Regions from separate parts of the Nocardioides sp. CPCC 206347 genome, predicted to be linked through region 2. Evidence: riboswitches for the same ligand, from Rfam matches in the RefSeq annotation. Region 2 holds a riboswitch; the other holds the start of a gene.
What was found. A riboswitch is a leader RNA that binds a small molecule or an ion and turns the genes downstream of it on or off. The one in region 2 is predicted to bind FMN.

Region 1 (15,317 bases), 830 kb from region 2:
CACTGACCGTGTCGGCTCAGGGTGGGGGCGTGGGATCGCGTCGCACTGCCGCGACGTGTCTCGTCGGGGCGTTGTTGCTGCTCGTCCTGGGACTGACAGTGTGGTTCGACAACCCGACGGTGAACGTCAGTGCATCGGACTTCACCGGTGAGCCTGCCGGCGAGGTGGGTTGCAGCATCGCGCCGTGGGACGCGGGGCTCAACGAGAACAGCGAGGGGCCGGGCGGCGAGCACCCGCACGACTACTTCGCTGAGGTAGGGGCTGAGTGCTACTCAGCCAACATGGCCAGATTCCGTGGAGCCGTCGGCCTGGCTGCACTGGCGCTGCTCCTGACGACCGTTGGGGTCGTCCTCGCCCTTCGGGCGTCACGCACTGCGGCACCCGCACGCGGGCATGCCTCGGACCCCGCTGGTGGGCGGGGTTCGGGGCGTGGGGGTCAGTGACCGTCGGGATCGGGTGACCGGGGTGGGTCGAGGGCGCGGGTGCCGTTGGGTCCGACGAGGAAGTGGTGGCCGTGCGGGCTGATCCACAGGTAGTGACCGGATAGCACGACGAGATAGGACCAGTTCGAGAACGTCTTGGCGCGGTGATGTCGCCTGCAACCCGGGGCGAGGTTGCAGGGGCAGGTCGGGCCGCCCTTGTTGTACGGGACCACGTGGTCCAGATCGCACTTCGCGGCCGGCCTGCCACACCAGGGGAACCGACAGGTGTGATCCCTTTGTTCGACGATGCGTCGGATCCGGTCGGGGATCTCGTAGGAATCGACCGGCACGCAGTCGGCGAGGTCGATCACCGGGCGCACTGTCACCGACGTGTTGGGGGCTTGGAGCCATTCCTTGATCTGCGCCGTGGAGACCGGGGTGCGGCCCTGGTCCCAACGCCCGACAGGGTTCGCGAACGGGTTGACCTTGTTCAGGGTGGTGTCGGTGATGTGGACGCTCATCTCGACCTTGCGACCGGGGACGGTGGCGATCACCTCACCGGTGTCGGGGTCGGCGAAGAGCAGGTCAAGGGAAAGGTCTTGGCGGGCGATGTCGCCGACGGACTTGGCTCGGCGCACGCCGAGGGGTGAGGTGTCGCCGAGCTTCCCGCGCTGGATCGCGCGCCGGTTGATGGCCTGGTCGACGTCGTGGCTGTCGGCGGCATCGATCAGGGCGTCGATGCGGACCCGGCCGTGCTGGTCGATCTCGTCGAGGTGGACGTCGACGAACAGCTCCTCGTTCGCGCCCTGGCGCTCGGCCTCGGCGCGTTCGGGGTCGAACCGCATCACCGCTTCGGTGACGAGGCGTTCGAGCTGGGCCCAACCCACACCACCGACCGCGGCGAGCTGGCGGTCCACGAACCCAGCGGCCTCGGCGTTCAGCGGACGGGTGAGGTCCGCGATCCGCTCGGCACGCCACGGCTCCAACCTGCCCTCGACCACAGCGGCGTAGACGCCGGGCAGGCGCCAGGCGCACTCGATGATCCGCCCCACGTACGCACGCCCACCATCAGGCGAGCGACCCAAGACGGCGATGAACTCCATCAGGTTGAACTCACTGACGAGCGGTGCGCCGTGGCCGGCGATCGGAACCCCGGTGTCGATGACGCCGTCCACGATGGTCGCGGCCTGCTCGGGGGTGGTGACGATGTTGCGGTTCGCCCACGCAACGGCGTCGATCCATTCACCGACCACCAGCCCTCGCCGGTCACGGACCTTGGTCCGGACGTCGGTGAGGATCTCGGCCGTCGACCGGGTGTCATGGCTGCCCTTCAGCTGGGGCTGGGTTCCGAGATCCATACATGTATTGGATCATCGAGGTCCGACACAACGAAGCGACGCAAAGCTGCCTGTGGAAGGGGAACGGCCCGGACCGGGCATGTGGAGAGTTGGTGGACGGTTCCGCTCGCACCTCAACGACTGGGCCGGCGGTCCCGCCCGCCCAGATCTCTGGCTGGGCGGAACCGCTTGGCTCAACCGACGGGCAGCCGCACGGTGGCGTCGACCGCGCTCGCCAGTTCGCGTCCCTTGGTCTCGAAGTGGGCGCGGAAATAGTTGGCGTGGTCGTCGTGCTCGTGGAAGTGGTGCGGCGTGAGCACGGCCGAGAACACCGGGACGTCGGTCTCGAGCTGAACGCGCATCAGCCCATCGACGACCGCGGGAGCGACGAAGTCGTGGCGGTAGATGCCGCCATCGACGACGAGCGCGGCTGCCGCGACTCCTGCGTACCGGCCAGACTGTGCGAGCCGCCGGACCTGCAGCGGGATCTCGAAGGCGCCGGGGACGTGCACCACGTCGACCTCGTAGCCGCGGCTGCGAAGTTCTTCCGTGGCCGTTGTCACGGCGACATCGACGATGTCGGCGTGCCAGCGGGCGGCGATGATGGCAATGCGGGGAGCGGTGGGTGACATGGTTCCTCCTGTTTGCGTGTCACCCAGGGCGTGACGACGCGCACGAGGCCCGTCGCGTTCTCTCTCGTCCGGACTGTGACCGTCGGCTCCGGAGTTCGACCGGATCTGCTGACCCACACCGATCCGGGGGATCCGTGTGGCGCTCGCGGGCTCGACCGCCCCGGATCTGCCGGGACGCTCCTACCGCCGGTGGGGATTTCCACCCCGCCCTGAGAACGTACGGATCAACCGTACCGCTCCGGCGCCGAGTCCGGCGTGAGTCGCTTCCCTGATGATTCCCCGCGCGCCGAATCCCGCTTGTAGGGTGTCCTGTGTCATGCGCGGGAGACCCCGGCAGAGCGCAGATGCGCCGCATGGACACGAAACACTCGATCCTCGAGGACCCCTTTTCATGGACTACAAGGTTGCTGACCTGAGCCTGGCCGAGTTCGGCCGCAAGGAGCTCACCCTCGCCGAGCACGAGATGCCCGGCCTTGTCTCGCTGCGCACGACGTACGGCGATGCCCAGCCCCTCAAGGGCGCCCGGATTGCCGGGTCGCTCCACATGACCATCCAGACCGGTGTGCTGATCGAGACGCTCGTCGCCCTCGGCGCCGAGGTCCGCTGGGCCACCTGCAACATCTTCTCGACGCAGGACCACGCCGCTGCTGCGGTCGTCGTCGGCCGCCCCGAGACGGGCGGCACCGCCGAGGACCCCAAGGGCACCCCCGTCTTCGCCTGGAAGGGCGAGTCGCTGGCGGAGTACTGGGACGAAGCCGAGAAGGTCTTCGACTTCAAGGACGAGGCCGGCAACGTGATCGGCCCGAACATGCTCCTCGACGACGGCGGCGACATCACCCTCCTCGTCCACAAGGGTGTCGAGTTCGAGAAGGCCGGCGTGGTTCCGGGCCAGGACACGACTGACAACGAGGAGTACAAGGAGGTCCTCCGGGTCCTCGCTCGTTCGCTCGAGAACAATCCCACCCGCTGGACGAACATCGCCAACAACATCAAGGGTGTCTCCGAGGAGACCACCACCGGTGTGCTGCGCCTGTACGACCGCTTCAAGGAGGGCTCGCTCCTCTTCCCGGCGATCAACGTCAACGACTCGGTCACCAAGTCGAAGTTCGACAACAAGTACGGCTGCCGCCACTCGCTGATCGACGGCATCAACCGCGGCACCGACGTCATGATCGGCGGCAAGGTTGCCGTCGTGTGTGGCTACGGCGACGTCGGCAAGGGTTCCGCCGAGTCGCTCCGCGGCCAGGGCGCTCGCGTGATCATCACCGAGATCGACCCGATCTGCGCGTTGCAGGCAGCGATGGACGGCTACGAGGTCAAGCGCCTCGAGTCGGTCGTCGAGTACGCCGACATCTTCATCACCACGACGGGCAACTTCGACATCATCCGGGTCGAGCACTTCGAGAAGATGAAGCACCAGGCGATCGTCGGCAACATCGGCCACTTCGACAACGAGATCAACATGGCTGGTCTCGCCAAGATCGAGGGCATCGTCAAGGACGAGATCAAGCCGCAGGTCCACCAGTGGATCTTCCCCGACGGCAAGAAGGTCATCGTGCTGTCCGAGGGCCGTCTGCTGAACCTCGGCAACGCGACCGGCCACCCGTCGTTCGTCATGTCGAACTCCTTCACCAACCAGGTGCTCGCCCAGATCGAGCTCTTCACCAAGGTCGAGGAGTACCCCGTCGGCGTCTACGTGCTGCCGAAGCACCTCGACGAAGAGGTCGCCCGTCTGCACCTCGACGCCCTCGGTGTCGAGCTGACGATCCTGACCCAGGAGCAGGCCGACTACCTCGGCGTTCCGGTCGAGGGCCCGTTCAAGGCTGACGCATACCGCTACTGAGTTCCACGGTCAGGAGCCCCGCACCCACTCGGTGCGGGGCTTCTGCCTTCCTCCCACCTAGGATCGACCCATGACACCTCCCGCCGGCGCGCCGTCGTACCCCACCCGGGGACGGGTGCTTGTCGTCGATGACGACGCACCGCTGGCCGAGATGCTGGGCATCGTCCTCTCCCAGGAGGGCTTCGAGAGCCGGGTGTGCCCGCGCGGCGACCTCGCCCTCGCCGACTTCCGCGACTACCGCCCCGACCTGGTCCTGCTCGACCTGATGCTGCCCGGCAAGGACGGCATCGACGTGTGCAAGGAGATCCGGGCCGAGTCCGGCGTCCCTATCGTGATGCTCACGGCAAAGGGCGACACCGTCGACGTCGTGGTCGGGCTGGAGTCCGGTGCCGACGACTACGTCGTCAAGCCGTTCAAGCCCAAGGAGCTCGTGGCACGGATCCGGGCCCGCGTGCGTCGTACCGACAACGTCCCCCAGGAGACGCTCACCGTCAAGAACCTCGAGATCGACGTCGCCGGGCACTCGGTGACCCGCGACGGCGTCGAGATCTTCCTGACGCCGCTGGAGTTCGACCTGTTGCTGTGCCTGGCCCGCAAGCCCGGCCAGGTCTTCACGCGGCAACTGCTCCTCGAAGAGGTCTGGGGCTACCACCACGCCGCCGACACGCGCCTGGTCAACGTCCACGTGCAGCGCCTGCGTTCGAAGGTGGAGCACGACCCCGAGCACCCCGAGATCGTCCTGACCGTGCGGGGCGTCGGCTACAAGGCCGGCGCTGTCTAGGCCGACGGACATGGACGGATCCGACCTGTCCCGGTGGCTGCGCAGCCTCTGGGCCCGGGTCGCGCCGGAGGTACGACGTGCGCTCACCTTCTGGCGTCGGTCGATCCAGGCACGGGTCGTCGTCAGCACGGTCGTCCTGTCGGCGCTCACCGTCAGTGCGGTCGGCTGGATCCTGCTGCAGCAGACGAAGCAGGGCCTGCTCGAGCACCGCGTCGAGGTCGTCCTCGGTGAGGTCGACGCGGAGGTGAGTGATGCGAACGGCCGGCTCGCTGCCGCGTCGGGCACCGAGGTCAACGCGAGCCGCCAGCAGCGCGACCTGGTCGACCCGATCATCGACCGCGGCGTGAGTCGCGGGTACAGCGTCGTCCTGGCCGGACCGGAGGGGGAGGACCTGCCCCTGCGCGAAGGTGGCGGCGAGTACACCAGCGGCCTGGACCTGGTCAGCGTCCCGGAGAGCCTCGAGGCGCACTTCGATGGACTGGGCCGATCCACCGCCTGGACCTACACCAACATCGTGCAGACCGGCCCCGACGGCACGACGTCGCGGGCCGGCATCGTCGTCGGGGCGCAGGTGCCGTTGCCGTCGGACGGCAAGACCTACACGCTGTACTTCCTCTTCCCGCTCACCGAGGAGGAGGAGACCCTGGGCCTGGTCACCCGTGCGCTGCTCACCGCCGCGGGCCTGTTGCTGGTCCTGGTGGCGGGACTGACCTGGCTGGTGACGCGCCAGGTCGTGACGCCGATCCGGATGGCCCGACGGGTCGCGGAGCGACTCGCGTCCGGGCGCCTCCAGGAACGACTGCAGGTCCGGGGCGAGGACGACATCGCGCGGCTGGCGTATTCCTTCAACCAGATGGCCACGAACCTCCAGCGCCAGATCCGCCAGCTGGAGGAACTGAGCTGGGTCCAGCGCCGCTTCGTGTCCGACGTGTCGCACGAGCTGCGCACGCCGCTGACCACGGTGCGGATGGCGTCCGACGTCCTCCACGACGCCCGCGACGGGTTCGACCCGACGACGGCGCGCTCGGCCGAGCTGCTCCAGGCCGAGCTCGACCGGTTCGAGAACCTCCTCGTCGACCTCCTCGAGATCAGCCGCTTCGACGCCGGTGCGGCCCGGCTGGCGACCGAGGACGTCAACCTCGTTGAGGTCGTCGAGCGCGTGGTCACTGCTGCTCAGCCGCTGGCCGACCAGCGAGGCGTACGGGTCGTGATCGAGCAGCCCGACGACGAGGTGCGCGCCGAGGTCGACGTACGACGGATCGAGCGGATCGTGCGCAACCTGGTCACCAATGCCATCGACCACGCCCAGGCCGACGACCCGACCGAGGCGGTCATCGTCCGGCTGGCCTCGGACGCCGAGGCGGCCGGGATCACGGTCCGCGACCACGGCGTCGGGCTCGCACCGGGGGAGGCGGCGATGGTCTTCAACCGGTTCTGGCGCTCGGACCCCGCGCGCGCCCGGACCAGCGGCGGAACCGGGCTCGGCCTGGCGATCGCGCAGGAGGACGCCCACCTGCACGGGGGATGGCTGCAGGCCTGGGGCCGTACCGGCCAGGGCGCCCAGTTCCGGCTGACGGTCCCGCGGCATGCCGGGGCGACGCTGCGCAACAGCCCCCTCTCGCTGGTCCCCGACGACGCTGCGTCCACCGATGCCGGCATCGTGATCGGACCCGTCGTGGTGCCGACCCAGGAGGGCACCCGATGACCCGCCCGGCGACCCGCCTGACGACCCGCCCGGCTGCGATCGCCCGACAGGTGGCGATCGCCCTGTTCGCGGCCGTCCTGCTCGGCGGTTGTGTGACGTTGCCGACCGACGGTCCGATCGTCGAACGCAACGTCACCGACGAGGAGGACGTGCGCCAGGCCAGCGACATCGACGCCCGTCCGCCGACCGCCGGCGCGTCGCGCACCGAGGTCGTCGCCGGGTTCCTCGACGCGATGACGGCCTGGCCGATCCAGACCAGCGTGGCCAAGAAGTACCTCACCGGCGGCGCCGCCGCGCAATGGAATCCCGAGCAGGAGACCATCGTCTACAGCGACACCCTGCCGGTCCGCGAGGTCGGCGGCTCCGTCTCCGTCGAGCTCACGGCTGCCGACCGCCTGGACGCCGTCGGTGGCTGGCGTGGTCCGGTGCCGGCCAACGAGCTCACGATGGGATTCCGCGTCACGGTGGAGGACGGCGAGTACCGCATCGCCGACCCGCAGGACGCACTGGTGGTCCCGGCCACCTGGTTCCAGCAGCGCTATCGCCAGGTGTCCCTGTACTACTTCGACCCGCTCGCCCAGATCCTGGTGCCGGAGCCGGTCTTCGTGCCGGAGGGCGACCAGCTCGCCACCAGCCTCGTCTCGGGACTGCTGGCCGGGCCGCCGCCCCTGGCCCGCGGAGTGGTCCGCTCCTTCCTCCCGTCCGGCCTCAGCGTCGGCCTCTCCGTCCCCGTCGACAAGTCCGGCGTCGCTGACATCACGCTCGTCGGTGACGCCCCGAAGGTCACCTCGGAGGAAGCCGAGCTGATGCTCGCCCAGCTGGCGTGGACACTGCGCCAGGACGACGACATCACGGCGCTCCGCGTCACCGTCGGCGGCTTCGACCTGCCGTTGCCGGGTGGCGCGTCGACGTACCCCGTCAACGGTGGCCAGGCCTTCGATCCGGCCGGCGCCGGCGCCACCACGCTGCTCTTCGGCCTGACCCGGGGACGGCTGGTCTGGGGGACCGCTGGCAACCTGGTTCCGGCCACGGGGCCGTTCGGAGACGAGGGTGCCGGTATCGAGGTGGCAGCCGCCCGGCCGGACGGCGAGCAGGTCGCCGTCGTCGACGGGAGCAGCCGGCGGGTGCGGGTCGGATCGGTCCGCGAGACGGCGGACGCCCCACCGACCCGGACGGTGCTGAGTGGCGGGACGTACGCCCGGCCGTCGTGGGACGCCAGCGGACGACTGTGGGTGCTCGAGCGCCGCCGTTCCGGATCGGTCGTGTGGCTCGTCGACGGCGATGGCGTGCGCCAGGTGGACGTGCCCGGCGTGACGGGCGAACAGGCCCACCAGCTCATCGTGTCCCGCGACGGCACCCGACTGGTGGCGGTTCTGCGCACCAGCCGGGGCGACGAGGTCGTGGGGGCCCGCGTGGTGATCAACGGCCGCGGCGGCATCGCCCGCGCGCGGGCGCCGTACCTCGTCCACGCGGCCAGCAACGGGCGGATCGTCGACATGGCGTGGACCAGTCCGATCCGGGTCGGGTTGCTGACCCCGACCGCACCCGGCACCCTCTCCGAGGTCGACGTGGTGGCTGCCGACGGCGCAACCGTGGGTGTGGACGAGCTGTCGACGATCGTGTCGGGCGCCCTGATCGGCCTGGCCGGCACGCCGACCCCCGGCCCACCGATGCTGGCCGTCTACGCCGACCGGTACGTCGACATCGTGCAGCAGGACGCGTACGACGCCGCGGACGCGCTGCTCACCCAGCTCGACTACGCCGGGTAGTTCTCCACGCTCGTTCTCCACAGCACCGTGGCCGGCAGTTGTCCGGCGACGGTGCGGTTGATGGGGTGGGGCGGTGCGCCTGCTGCCCGTGCTCGCCGACGGCTTCGTCGACCTGGTCCTCGGGTCGGCGTGCGTGGCCTGCCTCCGGCCGGGGCGGGCACTCTGCCCGGACTGCCGGGACGCGCTGCCTTCCGGGGCCGCCGTGCGCTGGCCCACCCCGACGCCACCCGGCCTGGTGCCGCCGTACGCGACGGGCGCCTATGACGACGCGCTGCGCTCGATGGTGCTCGCGCACAAGGAGCGGCGGGTGCTCGCCCTCGCCCGCCCCCTCGGGGACCTGCTGGCCTGCTCGGTCGGTCAGGCGCTGGAGGACGCGCGCTGCGGTGCCGGCGCCCCCGTCGTCCTGGTGCCCGTGCCCTCCCGACCTGCAGCAGTCCGCCAACGCGGACACGATCCGACCCTCACGATGACCCGGGCCGCCGCGCGCCGCCTCGCGGTCGAGGGCAGGACCGTGGCCACCCTCCAGTTGCTGCGACTGCGCCCCGGCGTCATCGACCAGGCCGGCCTCGACACGCGCGGGCGCGCAGCAAACCTCGCCGGTTCCATGGCGGCACCCTCCGCCGTCGTACGACGCCTGGGGGAGCGGTTCCCCCACGCCCATGTCGTGCTGTGCGACGACGTCCTCACGACCGGCGCGACGCTCCGCGAGGCGCAACGGGCGCTCGAGGCCACGGGCATCACCGTCCTCGCATCGGCCACCGTCGCGGCCACCCGGCTGCGTGACCGGAGGCCCAAGTTCGGGTGAAGCCTTTCGTCCGCTTCGACAACGGACTAACGTCTCTACATGGAGTCCGCCCGGGTCCGTGGTTGCGTCGTACAGGTGGGGCAGGCGCCCGGCCGGGTACGGCAAGCCGATGCCAGTCGCAGGCGAAACGGTCCACGTAAGTCGACCCCCGGGTCGACGATCACGGTGCGGCTTAGTCGTAAGTCCTGCCTCGGACCGGACGTCAGATACGTCCGAATCCGGGAGAAGGCCAGTAGTGGCACCAAGCTGCGGAAGCCTCAGCAGGCGATTGTGGGGACGAAGACCAGGTCGGCCGGGCGGACTCCTTCAATGGCGCGAGCGCGGCTTCGCCGCAGCGCGGGCAGCAAGCTGCCGCCGACGGCTCTCGCCGCGCTGCCGCGCACGCAGTTGGCTTGCGCGGAGCATCCCTTGGCTTGGCGGCAAGCCTTGGGCGCCGGCCCTCGCCGCGCTGCCGCGCTATCAATCGTCCCGCCCCAGGCGGCGGGAGCACCCATCACCGATTCCCATGGAGGTAACTGATGGACGTTGTGGTCACCGGAAGGCACTGCGAGATCTCGGACCGGTTCCGGGCGCATGCAACCGAGAAGCTCGCGAAGTTGGAGAAGCACGACCACCGCATCATGCGGGTGCACGTCGAGGTTGACTCCGAACCCAACCCGCGCCAGCACGACCACGCTGTCCATGTGGAGCTCACCGCGTACTCCAAGGGTCCGGTGATCCGGGCCGAAGCGGCTGCCGACGAGAAGATGGGCGCGCTGGACCTGGCCATGGACAAGATGGCGGCCCAGATGCGCAAGGCCGCCGATCGAAGGCGGGTGCACAAGGGACGCCCCGAACGGGTCTCGGTCGGACGGGCCCTGTCGGACCTGGAGATCGCGACCGACGAGGTGGCCGAGGACGACGTGTCGATCGAGCGCCAGGTCGGACCGATCACCGTCACCGGCGACGGCCCGCTCGTGGTCCGCGAGAAGACCCACCCGGCCAGCCCGATGACGCTCGACCAGGCGCTCTACGAGATGGAGCTGGTCGGCCACGACTTCTACCTGTTCGTCGACAAGGAGAGCGAGCGGCCGGCGGTCGTCTACCGCCGTCGTGGCTACGACTACGGCGTCATCTCCCTCGACATCGGCGCCCGGGAAGGCTGAGCCTGTCCGCAGATCCGATGGCCGGCCCGCTGTTTCCGGGGCCGGCCATTCGGCACGCGGCGGGCTAGACCGCCGTCGCATCGGGAAGTCGTGCCATGATGCCTGAGTGACGAGTGGGACAACGCCGAGCGGGACAGGGGGCAACGGGTGAGCGGACCGGTTCGCGTGGCAGTGGTCGACGACCAGGAGCTCTTCCGTCGCGGCCTGACGATGCTGCTCGGCATCGAGGCCGGCATCGAGGTCGTCGGCGAGGCCGGCGACGGTGCCGAGGGCGTGGCCCTGGCGATCAGCACCGTTCCCGATGTCGTCCTGCTCGACGTACGCATGCCCAAGCAGTCGGGCATCGAGGCGTGCGTCGCGATCAAGGAAGCGGTCCCGATGACGAAGATCATCATGCTGACCGTGTCCGACGACGAGGCCGATCTCTACGAGGCCGTCAAGAGCGGTGCCTCCGGCTACCTGCTCAAGGACTCCTCGATCGAGGAGGTCGCGCAGGGCATCCGGGTGGTGGCCGACGGCCAGTCCCTGATCAGCCCGTCGATGGCCGCCAAGCTGATCGACGAGTTCAAGACCATGTCGACGCCCGAGCGCACCGCGGGCACCGCGCTGAAGCTGACCGAGCGCGAGCTCGAGGTGCTGCGCCTGGTCGCGCGGGGCCTGAGCAACCGCGACGTCGCCTCCCAGCTCGCGATCAGCGAGAACACCGTGAAGAACCACGTGCGCAACATCCTCGAGAAGCTGCAGCTGCACTCGCGCATGGAGGCGGTCATGTACGCCGTCCGCGCGAAACTGGTCAATCTGGACTGACCGAGCGCGTCTTCGGAGGAGAAGGGGGCAGCAAGCTGCCGCCGACCTCCTCCCGCCGCGCTGCCGGTTGTCTGGACTGACCGAGCGCGCTCCGTGCTGCTGGGGGCGGATCCGCCCGCAGCAGCAAGCCCTTGGGCGACTCGTCGCGCGCTGCGACGCTCAAGTGCATGAACGCACCCACCGCGAGCTTCCTCGACGACGACCTGGGCAGGCGGCTCCTCGAGCAACGCACGATCCTGCTCGGGACCGAGCTGGACCAGACGCTCAGCAACCGCATCACGACGGCGCTGCTCATGCTCGCCGCCGATGACGAGAAGACGCCCATCTCCCTCTGGATCAACTCGGTCGGCGGGTCGGTTCCCGGCATGCTGGCGATCCGCGACGCGATGCGGCTGATCCCCAACACCGTCACCACGGTCAACCTCGGCATGGCCTACAGCGCCGGCCAGTTCCTGCTCAGCGCCGGTACCCCGGGGCACCGCTACCTGTTGCCCCACTCCAAGGTCCTGCTGCACCAGGGCTCGGCAGGCTTCGGAGGTACGGCCGGCGACATCGCGATCCAGGCGGAGACGCTGCGCGACAACCGCGACACCGTGCTCGGGCTGATCTCCGCCGACACCGGACAGCCGGTCGAGACGGTCGAGAAGGACTCCCGCCGCGATCGCTGGTTCAACGCGGAGCAGGCGATCGCCTACGGCTTCGCCGACCACGTCGTCGCGTCGCTGGCGCAGATCCGGCCCGCCCCGCAACGATCCCTCGGCCTGGGACTTCGCCCGGCGGTGTCGGCATGACGACCTACCCGATCCCCTACGTGACCACGCAGACCCCGCGCGGCGAGCGCACCACCGACATCTACTCGCGCCTGTTGGCGGATCGCGTCGTCTACCTCGGTACGCCGATCGACGACGGGGTCGCCAATGCCCTGATCGCCCAGCTGGTGCACCTGGAGTCGGAGAACCCGGAGGCACCGATCAACCTGTACATCAACTCACCGGGCGGATCGATCCCGGCGATGCTGGCGGTGTACGACGCCATGCAGTTCGTGCGCCCACCGGTCGAGACGACGTGCGTGGGCCAGGCCGTCGCCACCGCCGCCGTGCTGCTGGCCGGCGGTGAGCCCGGCCACCGGCAGATCCTGCGCCATGGCCGGGTGGTGCTGCACCAGCCGGCGGCCGAGTCCCGCGGCACCATCCCCGACCTGATCCTGGAGACCGAGGAGATCGAACGGGTGCGGTCCCTGCTCGAAGAGCTGTTGGCCACGCACACCGGGCGCACGCCACACCAGGTGCGCGAGGACACCGAACGTGACCTGGTGCTCACCGCGCAGGCAGCCGTCGACTACGGGCTGGTCGACGCGGTGATCACGCAGCGAGGCACACCGGGCCCGTCGGCGTACTCCTGATCGCGCGCGAGGCGACCTCGCGCACACTGCTGCCGAGGGCGCCGGCGATGGCGGCGAGGAGCTCGGAGCTGGGGTCCTTGAGGCCGCGCTCGAGCTCGGAGAGGTACTGGGTCGAGACGCCCGCCCGCTCGGCGACGTCACGCAGCCGCCAGCCGGCGGCCAAGCGTTGCTCGCGCAGCTGCTTGCCGACCTGCTCGCGCCACAACGGCTCGGGGGTGGGTGGCTTGAACGCGATGACCTGGCCCATGTCGGCCACGGTAGGTCGGTGACGGGCGGGGCGACGAATGGTTCTGCTGTCAGCAGAACGGCCAGGACGGCGGTGTCGGCGCGGTCTCCTAGGGTGGCGGCGTGAGCACCCAGACCTTGTCGCGCGCGCAGGCGCGCCGGATCGCACTGGGTGCGCAGGGCTTCCTCGACGCGCGCCACGCCACCCCGAACCTGCGGACCTTCGACCGCACCCTCGCCCGCACCGGCGTGCTCCAGGTCGACAGCGTCAACGTCCTGCAGCGGGCGCACTTCATGCCGCTCTACTCCCGGATGGGGCCGTACGACGTCGACCTGCTCGCGCGCGCTGCGGCCGGTCGGCAGCGCCGGGTCGTGGAGTACTGGGCACACGTCCAGGCGTTCATGCCCGTCGAGCTCTGGCCGGCCATGCGGCACCGGATGGACGCCCATCGCGCGAAACGGGGCAAGTGGTCCTTCGTGGCCGAGGACGACGCGCTGGAGGCTGCCCTGATCGCGGAGATCGCGGACCGCGGTCCGAGCACGGCGCGCGAGCTCGATGACGGCCTGCCGCGCACCAAGGAGCACTGGGGCTGGAACTGGTCACGCACCCGCCGGATGCTCGACTACCTCTTCACGGTGGGCGACCTGGCCATTGCCGGTCGCAACAGCCAGTTCGAGATCCGCTACGAACTGCCTGAGCGCGTGTTGCCGTCGGCCGTTCTCGAGGCCCCTGCGCTGACCGAGGCCGAGGCGCACGTCGAGCTGGTCCGGAGGGCAGCCCGGTCACACGGTGTCGGCTCGGCCCACTGCCTGGCCGACTACTACCGGATCAGGATCGGCGAGGCGCGGGTCGCGATCGAGTCGCTGGTCGACGCCGGGGAGCTGGAGTCCGTGCAGGTCGAGGGGTGGCGCCGTCCGGCGTACCTGCACCACGAGGCCCGGCTCCCGCGGCGGGTCCGCGCACGCGCGCTGCTCAGCCCGTTCGATCCGGTCGTGTGGGAGCGGGACCGCGCCGAGGCGTTGTTCGACTTCTTCTACCGGATCGAGATCTACGTCCCTGCTGCCCAGCGGGTGCACGGCTACTACGTCCTGCCGTTCCTCCTGGGCGACACGATCGTCGGCCGGGTCGACCTCAAGGCCGACCGGGCGAGGTCGCGCCTGTTGGTGCAGTCCGCGTGGTCCGAGCCGGGCGCACCCGCGGACACGGCGGCCGAGCTCGCCGCGGAGCTCCACCAGCTCGCCGGCTGGCTGGGGCTGGACGAGGTCGTCGTCGCACCGAAGGGCGACCTGGCGCCGGCACTGGCGGGCGAGGTCAGTGCGCAGGGGTAGCTGACCGGACGGTCGTCGTCGTTCTCTCCGGTGGGGCTACTGCCGGGGGACGGCACCGGACCCACGGCCCTGGGTGCCTGGGGGCGGATCGGTGCAGCGCACGTCGGTCACGGGTGCCCGGCGACGGGTGTCCTGGATGTCCCGCTGGACCTTCGTGTCGTAGATGCAGTTCCTGAGGATCCGGGGGACCAACGCGACCCGGCCGCTGCCACCGCGCGTGCTGCCGGCCATCACGTCGGCCTGCATCGGCACCCAGTCCAGCCAGTGCTGGAGGCCGCGGAGGTGACGCGCGGCCATCTCGGTCACCGGTACGCCGTTCTGCAGCATCCGGCGGAGCTCGGGTGAGGTCGCGCGCCACCAACGGTCCAGACGCGGCAGCAGGTCGAGCGAGGTCGTCACGGTCCGGCGGATGTCAGGGGTGGCCTTTGCGAGGGACGCGGCGATCAGCTCGAGGTCGTGCGACATCCCGCGGATCTCGGGAGAGAGCTCGGCCACGGTCGCCAGCGGCTTCTCGGCGCGTCGGGCGAGCAGGGTGAGATCAGGCTCCAGCCGCCGCAGCATGGCGAAGGCCGTCTCCATCTCGATGGCGAGGGCCCGCAGGTCGACGTCCTCCTCGGCGTTGCCGAAGATGGCCGCCGTCTCGTCGGCGATGGTGCGGATGTCCGCGACGTCGAGGTGGGACATCAGCCCCTGGGCGTGCGCGAGCACGTCGGGCACGTTGACCGGGACCGAGGTGTCCGAGACCGCCACGGTGGCTCCGTGGGCGAGGTAGGGCCCGCCGTCGCTCCGAGGCCGTACGTCGAGGTACTGCTCGCCCACGGCGGACAGGTTGCGCACCTCCATCGTGCTGTCCTCCGGCACGTCGACGTCCGACTCGATCTCGAGCAGCGCGACGGCGCCGATGCCGGGTTCGGTGCCGAGGTTCACCTCGAGGACCTCGCCGATCCGCTGACCGCGGTAGGTCACGACCGAACCCTCGTGGAGTCCTGCTGCCTGGGGGAGCTGGACCGTGAGGTGGTACGGATTGCGGAACAGGGAACCACCGACGACGGTGTCGGCGACGTAGAGCACGCCTCCGATGAGGATGAACAGGATCAGCGCCTGCGCAAGGTGAC
Region 2 (15,317 bases):
AGGGGCCGCTTGGGCGTCGGCCATCAGAGCCGGCAGGCGTGGATGTCGGTCGTGAGGATGGCTCGGGCACCGAGCGCCCACAGGTCGTCCATCACGCGCTGGGCAGCCGAACGCTGCACCATCGAGCGAACCGCGACCCAGCCTTCGCGATGAAGCGGGCTGACGGTCGGGCTCTCGATGCCGGGGGTCAGCGCGATGGCCTGCTCGACCTGCTGGACCGGGATGTCGTAGTCCATCATCACGTAGGCGCGGGCCACCAGGACGCCCTGCAGGCGCCGGGTGAGGGTCTCCAACGCGCCGGCGTCGGCGTCCACGCGGGTGATCATCACGGCCTCGGACTCGAGGATCACGTCGCCGAACACCTCCAGGCCGGCCGCACGCAGGGTGCTGCCGGTCTCGACCACATCGGCGATCACGTCGGCCACACCGAGCTGGATGCTGGTCTCGACCGCGCCGTCGAGGCGCACGACACTGGCGTCGACACCGAGATCGGCGAGGTACCGCTTCAGCACGCCGTCGTACGACGTCGCGACCCGGAGACCGCCGAGGTCGTGCACGTCCGTGGCTGTGCCGGGCTTGGCCGCGAAGCGGAACTTCGAGCGACCGAAGCCGAGCTGCAGCGCCTCGGTGGCGTGGGCGTGCGAGTCGAGGAGCAGGTCGCGGCCGGTGATGCCGGCGTCGAGGGTGCCCTCGCCGACGTACAACGCGATGTCACGCGGTCGCAGGTAGAAGAACTCGACGCCGTTGTCAGGGTCGAGCTTGGTGAGCTGCTTGGAGTCCGAGCGCTGGGCGTAGCCCGCTTCGCGCAACATCGTCGAGGCGGCCTCGGACAGGGCCCCCTTGTTGGGGACGGCGATCTTGAGCATGAAGTGTTCCTCAGAGGTGGGTGTAGACGTCCTCGAGCGAGAGTCCGCTCGCGATCATGAGGACCTGGGCGTGGTACAGCAGCTGGCTGATCTCCAGCGCGGTGGCCTCGCGGCCCTCATGCTCTGCAGCCATCCAGGACTCGGCGGCTTCCTCGATCAGCTTCTTGCCGATCGCATGGACGCCGGCATCGAGGGCCGCCACGGTGCCCGAGCCCTGGGGCCGGGTCTGGGCCTTCTCGCTGAGCTCAGCGAACAGCTCGTCGAACGTCTTCACAGGGGTTGAGCCTACGGCGTCAGGACCAGTGGTCCTGCGCCGGTCTCACCCGGTGTAGCCGCGACGGATGCGCTTGAGCGTCGCCGCGGTCTGCAACGCCGCCGAGGCCGCCTCGTAGCCCTTGTCCTCCGAGGAGCCCGGCAGGCCAGCCCGATCGAGGGCCTGCGCGTCGTCGTCACAGGTGAGGACACCGAAGCCGATCGGCGTCGAGTGGTCGAGCGAGACGCGGGTCAGGCCATCGGTCGCGGCGTTGCAGACGAAGTCGAAGTGGGGCGTACCACCGCGGATGACCACGCCGAGGGCGATCACGGCGTCGTACGACGGCGCGAGGGCTGCCGCCGCCACCGGCAGCTCGAACGTGCCGGGCACGCGCACCACGACGGGCGCTTCGAGCTTGTGGTCCGCGAAGGCCCGCTGCGCGCCGGCGATCAGGCCGTCCATCACCTCGGTGTGCCAGCTCGCCGCCACCACCGCGACCCGCAGGTCGTGGCAGTCGATGGGCGCGATCTCGGGGGCGCCGTGTCCAGCCATGTCAGATGATTCCTTCGCGTTCGGTCTCGGCGAGTGCGAGATGGGGCAGGTCGTGGCCCATCCGGTCCCGCTTGGTGAGCAGGTAGGCCAGGTTGTGGTCGTTGGGGTGCGGAGTGAGCTGCACACGCTCGGCGACCTTGATGCCGTAGTCCTCGAGGTCGCTGACCTTCTCGGGGTTGTTCGTCAGCAGGCGCACCTCGGTGACGCCCAGGTCCTTGAGGATCTGGGTGGCGGCGCCGTAGTGGCGCGCGTCGGCGGGCAGGCCCAGGTCGAGGTTGGCGTCGACCGTGTCGCGGCCGCCGTCCTGCAGCTGGTAGGCCTGCAGCTTCGCGACCAGGCCGATCCCCCGGCCCTCGTGGCCACGGAGGTAGACCAGCACGCCGCGGCCCTCCTCGACGATCCGGTCGAGCGCCTCGTTCAGCTGGGGACCGCAGTCGCAGCGGCTGCTGCCGAACACGTCTCCGGTGAGGCACTCCGAGTGGACCCGCGTCAGCACGGGGCCTTCGTCGTTGAGGGTGTCCAGGTCGCCGTACACGAGGGCGACGTGCTCGCTGTCGTCGACGGTGATCGTGTAGCCGATCGCCGTGAACTCGCCGTGGCTCGTGGGCAGCCGGGTCTCGGCCTCGCGCACCACGTGGCGCTCGACGCGGCGGCGGTAGCGGACGAGGTCCTCGATCGAGATCATCGCGACGCCGTGCTCGTCGGCGAACTCGCGCAGCTCGGGGGCACGCTTCATGGTGCCGTCGTCGTTGACGACCTCGACGAGCACTCCGGCCGGGGTCAGTCCGGCGAGGCGGCACAGGTCGACGGCGGACTCGGTGTGGCCACGGCGGACCAGCACGCCACCCTCGCGGTAGCGCAGGGGGAAGACGTGTCCGGGACGCGTCAGCTCCCACGACTCGGTGGCCGAGTCGGCCAGGACCCGCGCCGTGTGGGCGCGGTCGGCCGCGGAGATGCCGGTCGAGACACCGTCGCGGGCGTCCACCGACAGCGTGTACGCCGTCCGGTAGGCGTCCTTGTTGTGCGGCGTCATGAGGGGGATCTCTAGCCGGTCGAGCATGTCGCCCGGCATCGGCACGCAGATCACGCCACTGGAGTGGCGGATCGTCCACGCCATCAGCTCAGGCGTGGCCTTGCTCGCGGCGAAGATGATGTCGCCCTCGTTCTCGCGGTCCTCGTCGTCAACCACGATGACCGCCTTGCCTGCGGCGATGTCGGCGATGGCTCGCTCGATGGAATCCAGCCTGACGGACATGTCAGTTCTCCTTTGCCGCGGGGGCTGTGTAGGCGCGAACGAGCTTCTCGACGTGCTTGGCGATGACGTCGACCTCGAGGTTGACGCGGCTGCCGGGTGTCCGGAAGCCGAGGGTGGTGCGCGCGAGCGTCTCGGGAATGAGGCTCACGGTGAAGGTGGTCTCCCCCGCCTCCACGACGGTGAGGGAGGTGCCGTCGACGGTGATGGAACCCTTGTCGACGAGGTAGCGGCCGAGCTCGGCGGGCATCGCGATCTCCACGATCTCCCAGTGCTCACTGGGGGTCCGGGCGACGACCTCACCGACCGCGTCGACGTGGCCCTGGACGATGTGGCCCCCGAGGCGCTTCTCCGCGGTGACGGCGCGCTCCAGGTTGACCTGCTCGCCCACGACGAGGCCGCCGATGCTGGTCTTGTCGAGCGTCTCGGCCATCACGTCGGCCGTCCACGTGCTGTCGGTGCGCTCGGCGACGGTCAGGCAACAGCCGTTGACCGCGATCGAGTCTCCGAGGCCGGCGTCGGACAGCGTGATGTCGGACGTGATGGTGAGCCGGATCGCGTCGCCCTGGTCCTCGATGGCGGCGACGGTGCCGAGCTCCTCGACGATGCCGGTGAACATCTGGTCAGTTCCTCTCGGTGGTGGCAGCGGGTCGCAGGGTGAGGCGGACGTTCGCCTCGATCCCCTCGCCGATGACGGCGGTGTCGACCAACTCGAACCGCAACGCCTTGGTGATGGTGCCGATTCCCAGCCGGCCCACGGCCGCCTTGCCCGCACCCAGCAGGAGGGGCGCGACGTAGGTGACGATCTCGTCGACCAGGCCCGCCTTGATGAAGGCTGCCGCCACCGTGGGGCCGCCCTCGAGGAAGACGTGGTGGCGGTCGTGCTCGGTGTAGAGGGTCTGCAGCGCCTCGAGCGGATCGCGGGTCCGCAGGTGCACGGTCTCCGCGACGTCGTCGAAGATCCGCCGGTCGGCGTCGAGGTCACGTCGGCCGAGAACCACGCGGAGCGGTTGTACGGCGACCGGCTGGTCGTCCTCGTCGCGCACGGTCAGCTGCGGGTCGTCGACCTCGACGGTGTTGGTGCCGACCAGCATCGTGTCGCAGAGCGCACGCAGCAGATGGGTGTCGTGGCGCGCCGGCAGAGAGGAGACCCAACGGGAGGTTCCGTCACTGGCCGCCGATCGACCGTCGAGGGTCGTTGCGAACTTCCAGGTGACGAACGGGCGGCCGTGGACGTGGGCGAACGTCCACGCCGGGTTCAGCTCGATCGCGGCCTCCTCGAGCGTCCCGGAGTCGGTCTCGACGCCAGCAGCGGTGAGTACCTCCAGGCCGCCGCCGGCAACCGGGTTCGGGTCGCGCTGGGCGACCACCACTCGTCGTACTCCGGCAGCGATGAGGGCCTCGGAGCACGGGCCGGTGCGGCCGGTGTGGTTGCAGGGCTCGAGGGTGACGACGGCGGTGGCACCCGCGGCGAGGTCGCCGGCAGCCGTCAGGGCTTCGATCTCGGCGTGCGGGTTTCCCGCGCCGCGGTGGAAGCCCTCGCCGACGATGGTGCCGTCGGGGGCGAGCAGCACGCAGCCGACGCGGGGGTTCGGGTGGAGCGGCACGCCGGGGGACGCGGCCAGCGCGAGGGCGCGACGCATCGCGTCGTACTCGCGGGTGAAGGTCTCTGCCACTGCTGCCTCTTCGTCATCCGTTGTGTTGCTTCACGGACTCCGGGGTCTGGCAGGGCGAACGACGGCGGCAAACCTGCTCCGCTGTCGGACACTCGTGCGTGCACTTCCCATCCGGACTTTGACCGTCGGTCCAGGAATCACACCTGGTCAACCGATCACTGGCTGCGATCGGGTCGCGGACTGTGGGCGAAACAAGCCATTCACCCATTCACCGCCGGCTCGGATTTTCACCGACCCCAGAGCACGCGAGCTCTTGGATCTATCGTCGCACAGCAACGATCTGTACAGGTTGTGGGTCCCGTCACGCGGAACCGGCTACCGTCGAGCGGGTGAACCGCCTCGCACTCGGTCTCTGCTGTCTGGGCGGTGTGCTGCTCTGGTTCGCCACCGATCGAGTCATCCTGCTGATCCTGGGCCTGCTCCTCGGAGTGGCGCTCGGCATCGGTCTCGGTGGCCAGAAAAGGGAGTGACAGCGCAGGTAGCGTGGCGCCATGTCGTATCCCCCACCCCTGTACGACGGCGATGGCGAGGTCTCGGCCCGCATCCGCCCCGGCGATGCCGCTCCCGAAGTGACCTACCCGAACGGGAACCGCGTCCACTACCTCGCCCGCGGCGAGAGCACCGGCGGCCTCTTCGGCCTGTACCGCTGGGAGTTCTCCGAGGCCGTGAGCGGCCCCGGACCGCACTTCCACAAGACCATCGCCGAGTCGTTCTACATCCTCGAGGGCGAGATCCAGATCCACAACGGTGAGGACTGGACCACGACGAGGTCCGGCGACTTCATCCACGTGCCGCCCGGCGGGCTGCACGGCTTCCGCAACACATCGGGCGCCACCGCGTCGATGCTGCTGCACTTCTCCCCCGGCGCTCCACGGGAGCCCTACTTCGAGGGACTCGGTCGCCTTGCGGCCGGCGAGCAGTGGACACCCGAGCAGTACGACGCCTTCATGGCCGAGCACGACAACTTCTGGGTCGACGAGTAGTCCTTGCGCCGCTTCCTCACGCAGCTGGTCCGGTTCGGCTGGCTCGAGGCGCAGTCCTGCGCCTTCGCCGTCGGAGTCTTCGTCGGACTCGCCCTGGCCTATCTCGTCCCGTTGCCGATCGCCCGGTACGACGCCCTTCTGCTGTGGTGCCTCGCCCTGACGTTCGGGTTCTGGGCGATCGGCCTGGAGACCTGGCGCGAGGTGCTGGTGATCTTCGCGTTCCATGCCCTCGGCCTCGGCCTGGAGGTCTTCAAGGTCGCCGAGGGCTCGTGGGCGTACCCGGGCGAAGCCTGGGCCGAGGTCGGCGACGTGCCGCTGTTCTCCGGCTTCATGTACGCCGCGGTCGGCTCGTACATCTGCCAGGCGTGGCGGCGGTTCGACCTCCGGGTGTCGCACTACCCGGCTGCCCTGACGACCGTGGTGGCTGTCGGCATCTACGCCAACTTCTTCACCCACCACTGGATCGCGGACGTGCGCGTGTGGCTGGCCGTGGTCGGCTTGTGGGTCCTGCGCCGCTGCCAGGTGCACTTCACTGTCGGCGACGCCCGCTACCGGATGCCGCTCTCGCTGTCGTTCGTGCTGATCGGGTTCTTCCTGTGGCTCGCCGAGAACATGGCGACCTTCCTCGACGCCTGGCGCTACCCCGGCCAGGCCGATGTCTGGGAGGCGGTGCACACGTCAAAGCTCGGCGCCTGGGCGCTGTTGGTCACGATGAGCTTCGTGCTCGTGGCGACCGTCAAGGCGCAGGAGGGACGGCTCTATCACGTGCCGAGCGAGCCGGACGTCACGCCGTGATCAGCGGCCAGAGCGCCTGGCCATGCTCCTCGCCTGGGCGGCCATGCCGATGAGCAGGGCGGCCGGCGCGAACGCCACCCACTGCAGCACTCCGGCGATGTCACTGCCGGACCGAGCCATTGCGCCGAGCACGACCCCGACCACCACGAGCGCGAGACCGACCAGCAGGGCCGCGGTGGAGTGGTTCATCACCCAGCGGTCGATGGCGCTCGGTTGACGCTTCTTCTCGGAAGTCACCGGGTCAGCGTAGTTCTCGGGCGCCGCATGTCGGTGGCCGGTGACAGCATCGCGCCATGGCCCAGCTCGCACTGATCATCCGCCACCAGACACAGCCGGGACGGCGGGACGACGTACAGAAGGTCTGGGAGGCGCACATGGCGCCCGCCGTCGATGGCAACCCCGGCCACGTCGCGTACTTCTACTGCTTCGACAACGCAGATCCGGACGCGATCAGCGCCTTCCAGGTCTACGACAGCGCCGAGTCGTCGCAACGGTTCCTGGAGACCGACGCCTACGCCGCCTACCTGCGCGAGGTCGAGCCGCTGCTGTCCGGACCGCCGCAGGTCACCTCGTTGACTCCTCAGTGGGTCAAGCAGGGGTAGCGCAGGGTCTCGAGACGGTTGCTGCGCAACCTCCTCGACCAACGGGCAGGACGGTTGCTGCGCAACCTCCTCGACCAACGGGCGGTCAGGCGCTGAGGATCAACCCGCTCGTCGGCACGCCGGTGCCGGCGGTGACGAGCACGTTCTGCACGTCGTCGACCGGGTTGACCGAGGTACCCCGGATCTGACGAACGCCTTCGGCGATGCCGTTCATGCCGTGGATGTACGCCTCGCCGAGCTGGCCGCCGTGGGTGTTGATGGGGAGGCGGCCCCCGATCTCGATCGCTCCGTCCCTGATGAAGTCACTGGCCTCGCCGCGACCGCAGAAGCCGAGCTCCTCGAGCTGCATGAGGACATAGGGCGTGAAGTGGTCGTAGAGGATCGCCATCGGCAGGTCCGCCGGGGCGAGGCCGGACTGGCGCCAGAGCTCGCGGCCGACGACGCCCATCTCGGGGATGCCGATGTCATCGCGGTAGTACGACGTCATCACGAACTGGTCGCGACCCGAACCCTGGGCTGCGGCTGTGATGTACGCCGGCTTGCGGGCCAGGTCGCGCGCCCGCTCCGCCGACACGACGACGATCGCAACCGCACCGTCGGACTCCTGGCAGCAGTCGAGCAGGTGCAGGGGGTCCGCGATCATCCGTGAGGCCTGGTGCTCCTCGAGCGTGATCGGCTTGCCGTAGAAGAACGCCGCCGGGTTGTTGGCCGCGTGCCTGCGATCGGCAACGGCGACGCGGCCGAAGTCCTCGGACGTGGCGCCGTACTCATGCATGTAGCGGCGGGCCTGCATCGCGACCGTGGCGGCGGGAGTGCCGAGCCCCATCGGGTAGGTCCACGCGTTGTCGAGCCCGTTGGTGTTGACCTGGGTCGCGGCCGCGACCGAGACCTGGCCGAAGCGGGCCCCCGAACGTTCGTTGAAGCCGCGGTAGGCGACGACGACGTCGGCCACACCCGTCGCGACGGCCATCGCGGCCTGCTGGATCGTGGCGCAGCCCGCGCCGCCGCCGTAATTGACCCGGCTGAAGAAGCGGAGCTCGGGGATCCCGAGCTCGCGGGCGACCGCGATCTCCGACGACGTGTCCATCGTGAAGGTGGTCAGGCCGTCGACGTCGGCCGGCGTCAGCCCGCAGTCGGCCAGCGCGGTCCGCACGGCCTCGACGGAGAGCTGGAGCTCGGAGCGACCGGACTCCTTGGAGAACTCGGTCGCACCGATACCGGCGATCGCGGCCTTGCCGCTGAGCGAGCGCGTCACGCGACGCTCACCTTGACGGTGCCGGTGACGTGGTCGCCCAGCGACACCCGACCGACGACAGCGATCGTCGCCACCCCGTCGGCCACCTCGGTGACGGTGCCGGAGAACGTCAGCGTGTCGTACGGATGCGCCGGAGCACCGAGCCGGATCGCGATCCCCTTCAGCTGGCTGTCGTGACCGACCCAGTCGGCGACGAACTTCTCGACGAGTCCGTTGGTGGTCAGGATGTTCATGAAGATGTCCTTGGAACCGGCCGCCTGCGCGACGTCGCGGTCGTGGTGGACGTCCTGCCAGTCACGGGTCGCGATCGCGGTGCTCACGATCGTGGTCGGGGTCATCGGCAGGCTCCACTCGGGAATCGCCTGGCCGGCCTCGAGAGTCCTCACTTGCCCTCCTCGGGAACACGGGTCCAGATCGGCAGGGTCAGGTCGTCGTCGACCTCGTTGAAGTCGACCTGCAGGGGCATGCCGATCTCGATCTCGTCGTCGGCCACGTCGGTCACCTCGCCGACCATGCGGACGCCCTCCTCGAGGTCGATCAGGGCGATCACGATGGGCAGTTCCTTTCCGGGAACCGGCGGGTGGCGGTGCACGATGTAGGAGAAGACCGTGCCGCGGCCGGATGCGACGACATGGCCGCGGTCGAGCGCACCGCACTCGGGACAGGCGGGACCGGGTGGGTGGCGCAGGGCGCCGCACGCGTTGCAGCTCTGGATCCGCAGCTCTCCCTTCCGGGTTCCTTCCCAGAAGTACGCCGAGTCGCGGTTGACCATCGGCCGGATCACGGGTGTCGGGGCTCGCTCCGCTGGCACCTCAACCACCGGCCTTGGGGATGAACTTGAGGACCCGGAAGAGCATGGTCGCTACCAGCTCACCGTGCCCGTCCGGGTGGTCGACGTACCAGCGGTTGCGCGAGGTCACGAAGTAGCCCAGGCCCATGCCGGTGTTCTTCGGACCGACCACGGATTCGAGCGACGTGGTGACCCGCAGCTGCTCGCCGTCGCGGAGGTAGCGCTCGTAGGTCTGCTCGCAGTTCGTGCCGAGCACGGCGGTGAAGCCGGCGTCGGTGAGGATGCCCATCATCGAGTGCAGCGGGTCGTCGTCGGCGCGCTTGCGACCGAGGCCGGGCATCGTCCAGACCTGGGCCATCGACGGGGGTGCCTCGCCGGTCCGGAACCGTTCGTTGTCGTACTGCATCGCGTCGAGCCACGCGCTGATCGTCGGCTGGTTCACGGGATGCGGGGCCAGCGTCTCCGAGGCCTCGCCGAGCGCGATGATGCGCTCGGCCTCCGCCATGATCTTCTCGTGCAGGTCGCTCATCGGGGCACCCGCGGCAGGCCCAGTCCGAACATCGAGATCAGCTCGCGCTGCACTTCCTGCACGCCCCCTCCGAAGGTGATGACGAGGTTCCGCTTGGCCTGGGCGTCGAGGTAGTCGAGCAGGCGCCGGGTCTCCGGCTCCCCTGCGTCGCCGTGGCGGTGCACCAGGGAGATCAGGTCGGCCAGCAGGTGCTGGACCTGGTCGGCGGCGAACACCTTGGACGACGACGCGTCGGCGACCTTGATCTCGCCGGTCGCGGCGGCCCGGGCGACCTCCCAGTTGAGGAGCTCGTTGATCCGGAACACTGCGGTGGTCTTTCCGAGCAGGTCGACGACGTCCGGCAGGTCGCGCACGCCCGCGGCGTCGGCCCAGCGCACGATCCGGTCGCGCAGTCCCTCGATGCGGCCGGCCGGGCCGAGCATGACGCGCTCGTGGTTGAGCTGGGTGGTGATCAGCTTCCAGCCCTGGTTCTCCTCGCCGACCAGCATGTCGACGGGCACGCGGACGTCGTTGAAGTACGTCGCGTTGACGTGGTGCGAGCCATCGGCCGTGATGATCGGCGTCCAGCTGTAGCCGGGGTCGGTGGTGTCGACGATCAGGATCGAGATGCCCTTGTGCTTCGGCGCGTCCGGGTCGGTGCGCACGGCGAGCCACAGGTAGTCGGCCTGGTGGCCGCCGGTGGTCCACATCTTCTGGCCGTTGACGACGTAGTGGTCGCCGTCGCGCTTCGCCGTGGTGCGCAGCGACGCGAGGTCCGTGCCGGCGTCCGGCTCGCTGTAGCCGATCGCGAAGTGCACGTCACCGGCGAGGATCCGCGAGAGGAACATGTCCTTCTGCTTCTCGGTGCCGTAGCGGATCAGGGTCGGGCCCACGGTCTGCAACGTCACCGCAGGCAGGTGGACGTCGGCGTACTGCGCCTCGTTGGCGAAGATCGTCTGCTCGATCTCGCCGAGCCCGTGGCCGCCGTACTCCTTCGGCCAGCCGATCCCCATCCAGCCGTCGATGCCGAGCTGGCGGATCAGCTTCTGGTACGACGGACCGTGCCGGTCCCAGGCGCCATCGGGGCCGGGGTCGGCCGGCTCGTCGTGGGCGATGCCGGTGAAGTACGCGCGGACCTCGGCCTTGAGTGCGCGCTGCTCCTCGGTGAGCTCCAGGTTCTTGGCCTCGGCCGCCTCGACCGGCACCTGCGCGGCGGTCGTGTCGAGCGCGTGCGCCAGGTCGGTGCCCCAGGTCGTGTAGCCCACCAGCGGGTAGGTGATGTCGACGCCCATGCCGCCGTGCAGGTGGTGGCAGGTCCGGAAGGCGTACGGCGCCACCTGGCTCACCCAGTAGCCGGCCACGGCGAGGTCGTCGCCCGCCGGCAGGCCCGAGGCGACGCGCCACACGGCGTTGTCGGCCGCGAGGTCGACGGTGCGGGAGGTGACGTAGACGTCGGCCATCTGCAGCGACACGGCCTGGAACTCCGCCAGCGACCGGCCGAACTGCTGGCGGCCCTTGACATAGGCGGCAGTCAGGTCGCGGGCGCCGGCGAGCACGCCGGCCGCCGTGACGGCGAGGCCGGCGCGGGCGACATCGGAGAGGTAGGCGGCTGCGCCGTCCTCGAGCACCTCGGCGGCAGCGTTCTCGAGGACGACCGTGTGCCGGGGTGCGGCGCTGGAGGCACTGGACTCCAGCAGGGTGACGCCGGGACCCGTCGGGTCGACGAGCGCGACGACGTCGCGGTCGCCCTCGCGGGCGATGACCAGCAGGCGGGCGGCGTTCCACGCGTAGGTCACCGACAGGGCGCGGCCGTTGACCGTGCCGTCGGCGTACGTCACGGAGCCACGCAGCGCGGGCGTCAGGATCACGTCGCCGGCGACGACGCCGGGCAGGAACTCCTTGCGCTGCGCTTCGGTGCCGTACGACGCCAGGGTCAGCGCGCCGCAGCAGAGGGTCTCCCACGCGGGGACCTGGACGGCAGCGTGTCCGGCTTCGCGCAGCAGCACGGCGACCTCGCTGAGCCCGAGCCCCTCGCCGCCGTACTCCTCGGGGACCGGGAGCGACGTCAGGCCGGCAGCGGCCCAGGCCGCCCACTCCCGAGCGTCCGACTCGCGCTCCAGCACCTCGCCCACGACGGCGCGGACAGCATTGATCGCCTCAACATCCACGAAGCAAACTGTAACGTGTTCTAGTCTGCTTCGCATGGGTGTCGTCTCACTGACCGATGTCACACGCCGTCGGGTCCACCTTCCGGAGATCGACGTCCCGCGCGGCCGGATGGTCGAGCTGCCGGGCCGCGGCGGGTCGACCTACGTCACCGACACCCCGGGCCCCACCCCGAACGCACCGACCATCGTGCTGCTGCACGCCCTCGGCACCACGGGGCTGCTCACCTTCTTCCCCGTCATCCATCCGCTCGCGAAGAGATTCCGGGTGATCACCCTCGACCAGCGGTGGCACGGCAGGGGCATCCATAGCGAGGAGTTCTCGCTGGCCGACTGCGCCGACGACGTGGCCGCCCTGGTCGACGTCCTCGGCCTCGAGAAGGTGATCGTCGGCGGCTACTCGATGGGCTCGATCATCGCCCAGCGCGTCTGGCGCCAGCACCCCGACAAGGTGTCGGGGCTCGTCCTCGGGGCGACCACCGACCGGTTCCAGCTCAACGCCGCCGAGCGCGGCTTCTTCCTGGGCATGGGCGGCACGATGCTCGCGCTGCGCGGCCTGTCCCGTTCCCGCACCGCCATCAAGGCGACCCGGGCTGCCGGCCGCAGCGTCGACTTCGTGCCCTCCGACATGCACGAATGGGCGTTGCGCGAGTTCCGCTCCACCAGCCCGTGGGCCGTCGGCCAGGCCGTGGCGGCGCTCGGCCAGCACCACTCCCGGCCCTGGCTCAGCCGGATCGACGTCCCGACCGCGGTCGTGGTGATGATGCGGGACCGGGTGATCCCGACCGCGCGCCAGATCGCGTTCGCGCGCTCGATCCCGGGCGCCACCATCCACGAGGTCGACGACGGCCACGCCGGGTGCGTGCTGGGGTCGGAGAAGTTCGTGCCGCGGTTTGTCGAGGCGGCGGCCACCGTCAACGCCCGGAGCCGGGACTTCCGCCAGCGCTAGCGGCTGCTCGACTCCCAGGCGGCCTGGAGCCGCTCGAGCTCCAGCGGGAAGTGCCGCACCAGCGCGTCCGCGTCCGGCATCGACTCGCGACAAGCGATCGCACCGACGTGCATCTGCCCGGCGTTCGACATCACCGTGAGGTTCAGGCCGGCGCCGTGGAACACCGGTCCCAGCGGGCACAACGCTTCGATCCGGGCGCCCATGAAGTAGAGCGGGATCGGCGGGCCCGGGACGTTGGAGATGACGAGGTTGTGGACGACGGGGTGCCGTTCGGCCAGTCGCAGGTTGGCGTAGGTCCGCACCGCCAGGCCGAACGTCCGCGGCGCCGCGAACTCTGCCCAGTCCTGCAACGCGTCGGCACTGATCGCGTTGTGGTGGGCCTTCGCGATGCGGTTGCGGTGGGCGAGCATCTGCAGCCGCTCCAACGGGTCGGCGATGTCGGTGCCCAGCTTCGTGAACATGGCGCTCACCTTGTTGGAGCCCGACGACCTGCGCGAGCTGTCGCGCACACTCACCGGCACCGTTGCCAGCAGCGAGGCAGTCGGGAGCTCGTCACGTTCGGAGAGGTAGGCACGCAGCGCTCCCCCGGCGATCGCCAGGACCACGTCGTTGACCGTCGTCCCCGTCTCCTTCTTGATCGCGCGGATGTCGTCGAGCGACAGGTCGACCATCGCGATGGAGCGGTGCGAGGTGATCGTGCCGTTGAACGACGTGCGCGGCGCGGAGAACGGTGCGGCCATCGCCGTACCCTGACGGGCGCGGCCGATCGTCCTGGTGACCAGCTGGGCCGACGGCCCGATCACCTTCGCGAGCGTGATGGGGCGGGTCGCCGTACCGATGACGGCACGGCCGAGGAGCTCGCGCCGTCCGGGGCTGCGGGGGTGGCGGCCGTGCTCGACGAGCATCGGCGGAGCGTCGGGCTCGATCGAGCAGAGGTGCGAGATCAGGTTCGCGCCGGAGACACCGTCGACCGTCGCGTGGTGCATCTTGGCGAACACGACGACCTTCTCGTCCCCGCCCTCGGGCCGGTAGCCCTCGATGACCCACATCTCCCACAGCGGACGCGAACGGTCCAGCGGGAGCGAGGCGAGGTGCGCGCACAGGTCCATCAGCTCGCGGTAGCCACCGGGCGTCGGGAGGGCGAGGCGGTGCACGTGGCGCTCGATGTCGAACGACGTGTCCCGCACCCACACGGGGTGGTCGAGCCCGAGGGGCACACCGCGCACCTTGCGGGTGAAGTCGGGCACGTCGCGGACACTCCGGTTGAGCGCAGCCTGGAGCGAGCCGAAGGAGTACGGCGCCGTCATCGTCGCGGGGTCCAGCACCATGACCGCACAGACGTGCATCAGCTGGTCGGGGGTCTCCAGGTAGAGAAAACTCGCGTCCAGTCCCGAAAGCCGATCCATTCCGTCATTCTCCATCTGTGCGGGGCGCGCCGGTCCCTGAGTAGAACACGTACCAGTTTCCTACAACGACACGGATAGGATCCGGTCATGGGATTCGTACGGCGCCAGGCCATCACCGCAGCGCTGACCGCCAACGCCATCCGACCCCTCCCCGGCTTCCGCGCCGGCATCCCGGCGTTCTTCGCCGGCTGGGTCACCGGTGAACTCGCCCCCCACGTCCTGGGCCTGACCGTCGCCGATGCGGCCGCGCACGTCGCCGGACCGCGCCGAAGCGTCCGCGGACTCGCGCTCGCCGGCCTGTCCTCGGCGGGCCTGGCCTACCTGATCCAGCAGAGCCGCCGGTCGGTGACCGAGGCCGAGAACGCGCTGGTCGAAGGCCTCGGCGTCGACTACGTCGAGCAGCTCGACGCCAAGCCGTCCCCGGCGGACCTCGCGACCCCGTGGGGCCGGATCGTGAACCCGTTCGCCTTCGGCCGCGCGGCGCGCAAGGCCGGCGTGGAGGTCCACCGCGACATCCCGTTCGCGCCGTACGGCAAGCGCGGCATGCTCGACGTCTACACGTCGGAGGTCACGCCCGCCGCTGGCGCGCCGGTGCTGCTGCAGGTGCACGGCGGCGCCTGGACCATCGGCAGGAAGGATCAGCAGGGGCTCCCCCTCATGCAGCACCTCGCCGCCCGCGGCTGGGTGTGCGTCGCGATCAACTACCGCCTCTCGCCCCGCGACCCCTGGCCGGCGCACATCGTCGACGTCAAGGCCGCGATCGCGTGGATCCGCGAGAACATCGAGGCGTACGGCGGCGACCCGAACTACATCGCGATCACCGGCGGATCCGCCGGTGGCCACCTCTCCGCCCTGGCCGCCGTCACGCCGAACGCGCCGGAGTTCCAGCCCGGCTTCGAGGACGCCGACACCACGATCCAGGCGGCGGTCCCCTACTACGGCGTCTACGACATGGCCGGTGTCACCGGCCTGCCCAACACCGCCCTGATGCGCGACACCTTCCTCGGACCACGGGTGTTCCGCAAGCGCTACTCCGACCTGCCCGACGTCTACGAGCAGGCGTCGCCGCTGCTGCGGATCACCTCCGACGCTCCCGACTTCTTCGTGATCCACGGCGTCAACGACACGCTCGTCGAGGTGGGCCAGGCGCGCGCCTTCGTCAAGGCGCTGCGGGACACCTCGAAGCGCACGGTGAGCTACGCCGAGCTGCCGACCACCCAGCACGCGTTCGACATCTTCCCGTCGATCCGGTCGCAGCACCTCGT

Region 1: another riboswitch for FMN. It lies ahead of ACOACQ_RS04145 (6,7-dimethyl-8-ribityllumazine synthase); the one in region 2 lies ahead of ribD (bifunctional diaminohydroxyphosphoribosylaminopyrimidine deaminase/5-amino-6-(5-phosphoribosylamino)uracil reductase RibD).

The regions. Positions count from the first base shown of each region.
Region 1 is NZ_JBMCYZ010000001.1:855,953-871,269, reverse strand. Features, by position in the region: gene ACOACQ_RS04160 (DUF808 domain-containing protein) at 1-6, shown strand, start outside; gene ACOACQ_RS04155 (hypothetical protein) at 30-443, shown strand; gene ACOACQ_RS04150 (HNH endonuclease signature motif containing protein) at 437-1,780, opposite strand; gene ACOACQ_RS04145 (6,7-dimethyl-8-ribityllumazine synthase) at 1,954-2,391, opposite strand; FMN riboswitch at 2,444-2,612, opposite strand; gene ahcY (adenosylhomocysteinase) at 2,783-4,234, shown strand; gene mtrA (MtrAB system response regulator MtrA) at 4,305-5,015, shown strand; gene mtrB (MtrAB system histidine kinase MtrB) at 5,026-6,720, shown strand; gene ACOACQ_RS04125 (LpqB family beta-propeller domain-containing protein) at 6,717-8,489, shown strand; gene ACOACQ_RS04120 (ComF family protein) at 8,563-9,294, shown strand; gene hpf (ribosome hibernation-promoting factor, HPF/YfiA family) at 9,813-10,439, shown strand; gene ACOACQ_RS04110 (response regulator) at 10,587-11,246, shown strand; gene ACOACQ_RS04105 (ClpP family protease) at 11,414-12,037, shown strand; gene ACOACQ_RS04100 (ClpP family protease) at 12,034-12,648, shown strand; gene ACOACQ_RS04095 (helix-turn-helix domain-containing protein) at 12,608-12,895, opposite strand; gene ACOACQ_RS04090 (winged helix-turn-helix domain-containing protein) at 12,997-14,202, shown strand; gene ACOACQ_RS04085 (MlaD family protein) at 14,239-15,317, opposite strand, start outside.
Region 2 is NZ_JBMCYZ010000001.1:21,636-36,952, forward strand. Features, by position in the region: gene hisG (ATP phosphoribosyltransferase) at 24-866, opposite strand; gene ACOACQ_RS00130 (phosphoribosyl-ATP diphosphatase) at 877-1,140, opposite strand; gene ribH (6,7-dimethyl-8-ribityllumazine synthase) at 1,186-1,671, opposite strand; gene ACOACQ_RS00140 (bifunctional 3,4-dihydroxy-2-butanone-4-phosphate synthase/GTP cyclohydrolase II) at 1,673-2,926, opposite strand; gene ACOACQ_RS00145 (riboflavin synthase) at 2,928-3,542, opposite strand; gene ribD (bifunctional diaminohydroxyphosphoribosylaminopyrimidine deaminase/5-amino-6-(5-phosphoribosylamino)uracil reductase RibD) at 3,547-4,566, opposite strand; FMN riboswitch at 4,694-4,848, opposite strand; gene ACOACQ_RS00155 (hypothetical protein) at 4,929-5,069, shown strand; gene ACOACQ_RS00160 (cupin domain-containing protein) at 5,091-5,582, shown strand; gene ACOACQ_RS00165 (DUF817 domain-containing protein) at 5,586-6,377, shown strand; gene ACOACQ_RS00170 (hypothetical protein) at 6,378-6,614, opposite strand; gene ACOACQ_RS00175 (putative quinol monooxygenase) at 6,671-6,979, shown strand; gene ACOACQ_RS00180 (lipid-transfer protein) at 7,065-8,234, opposite strand; gene ACOACQ_RS00185 (MaoC family dehydratase) at 8,231-8,620, opposite strand; gene ACOACQ_RS00190 (Zn-ribbon domain-containing OB-fold protein) at 8,617-9,045, opposite strand; gene ACOACQ_RS00195 (FAS1-like dehydratase domain-containing protein) at 9,047-9,553, opposite strand; gene ACOACQ_RS00200 (acyl-CoA dehydrogenase) at 9,550-11,700, opposite strand; gene ACOACQ_RS00205 (alpha/beta fold hydrolase) at 11,735-12,646, shown strand; gene ACOACQ_RS00210 (WS/DGAT/MGAT family O-acyltransferase) at 12,643-14,052, opposite strand; gene ACOACQ_RS00215 (alpha/beta hydrolase fold domain-containing protein) at 14,140-15,317, shown strand, end outside.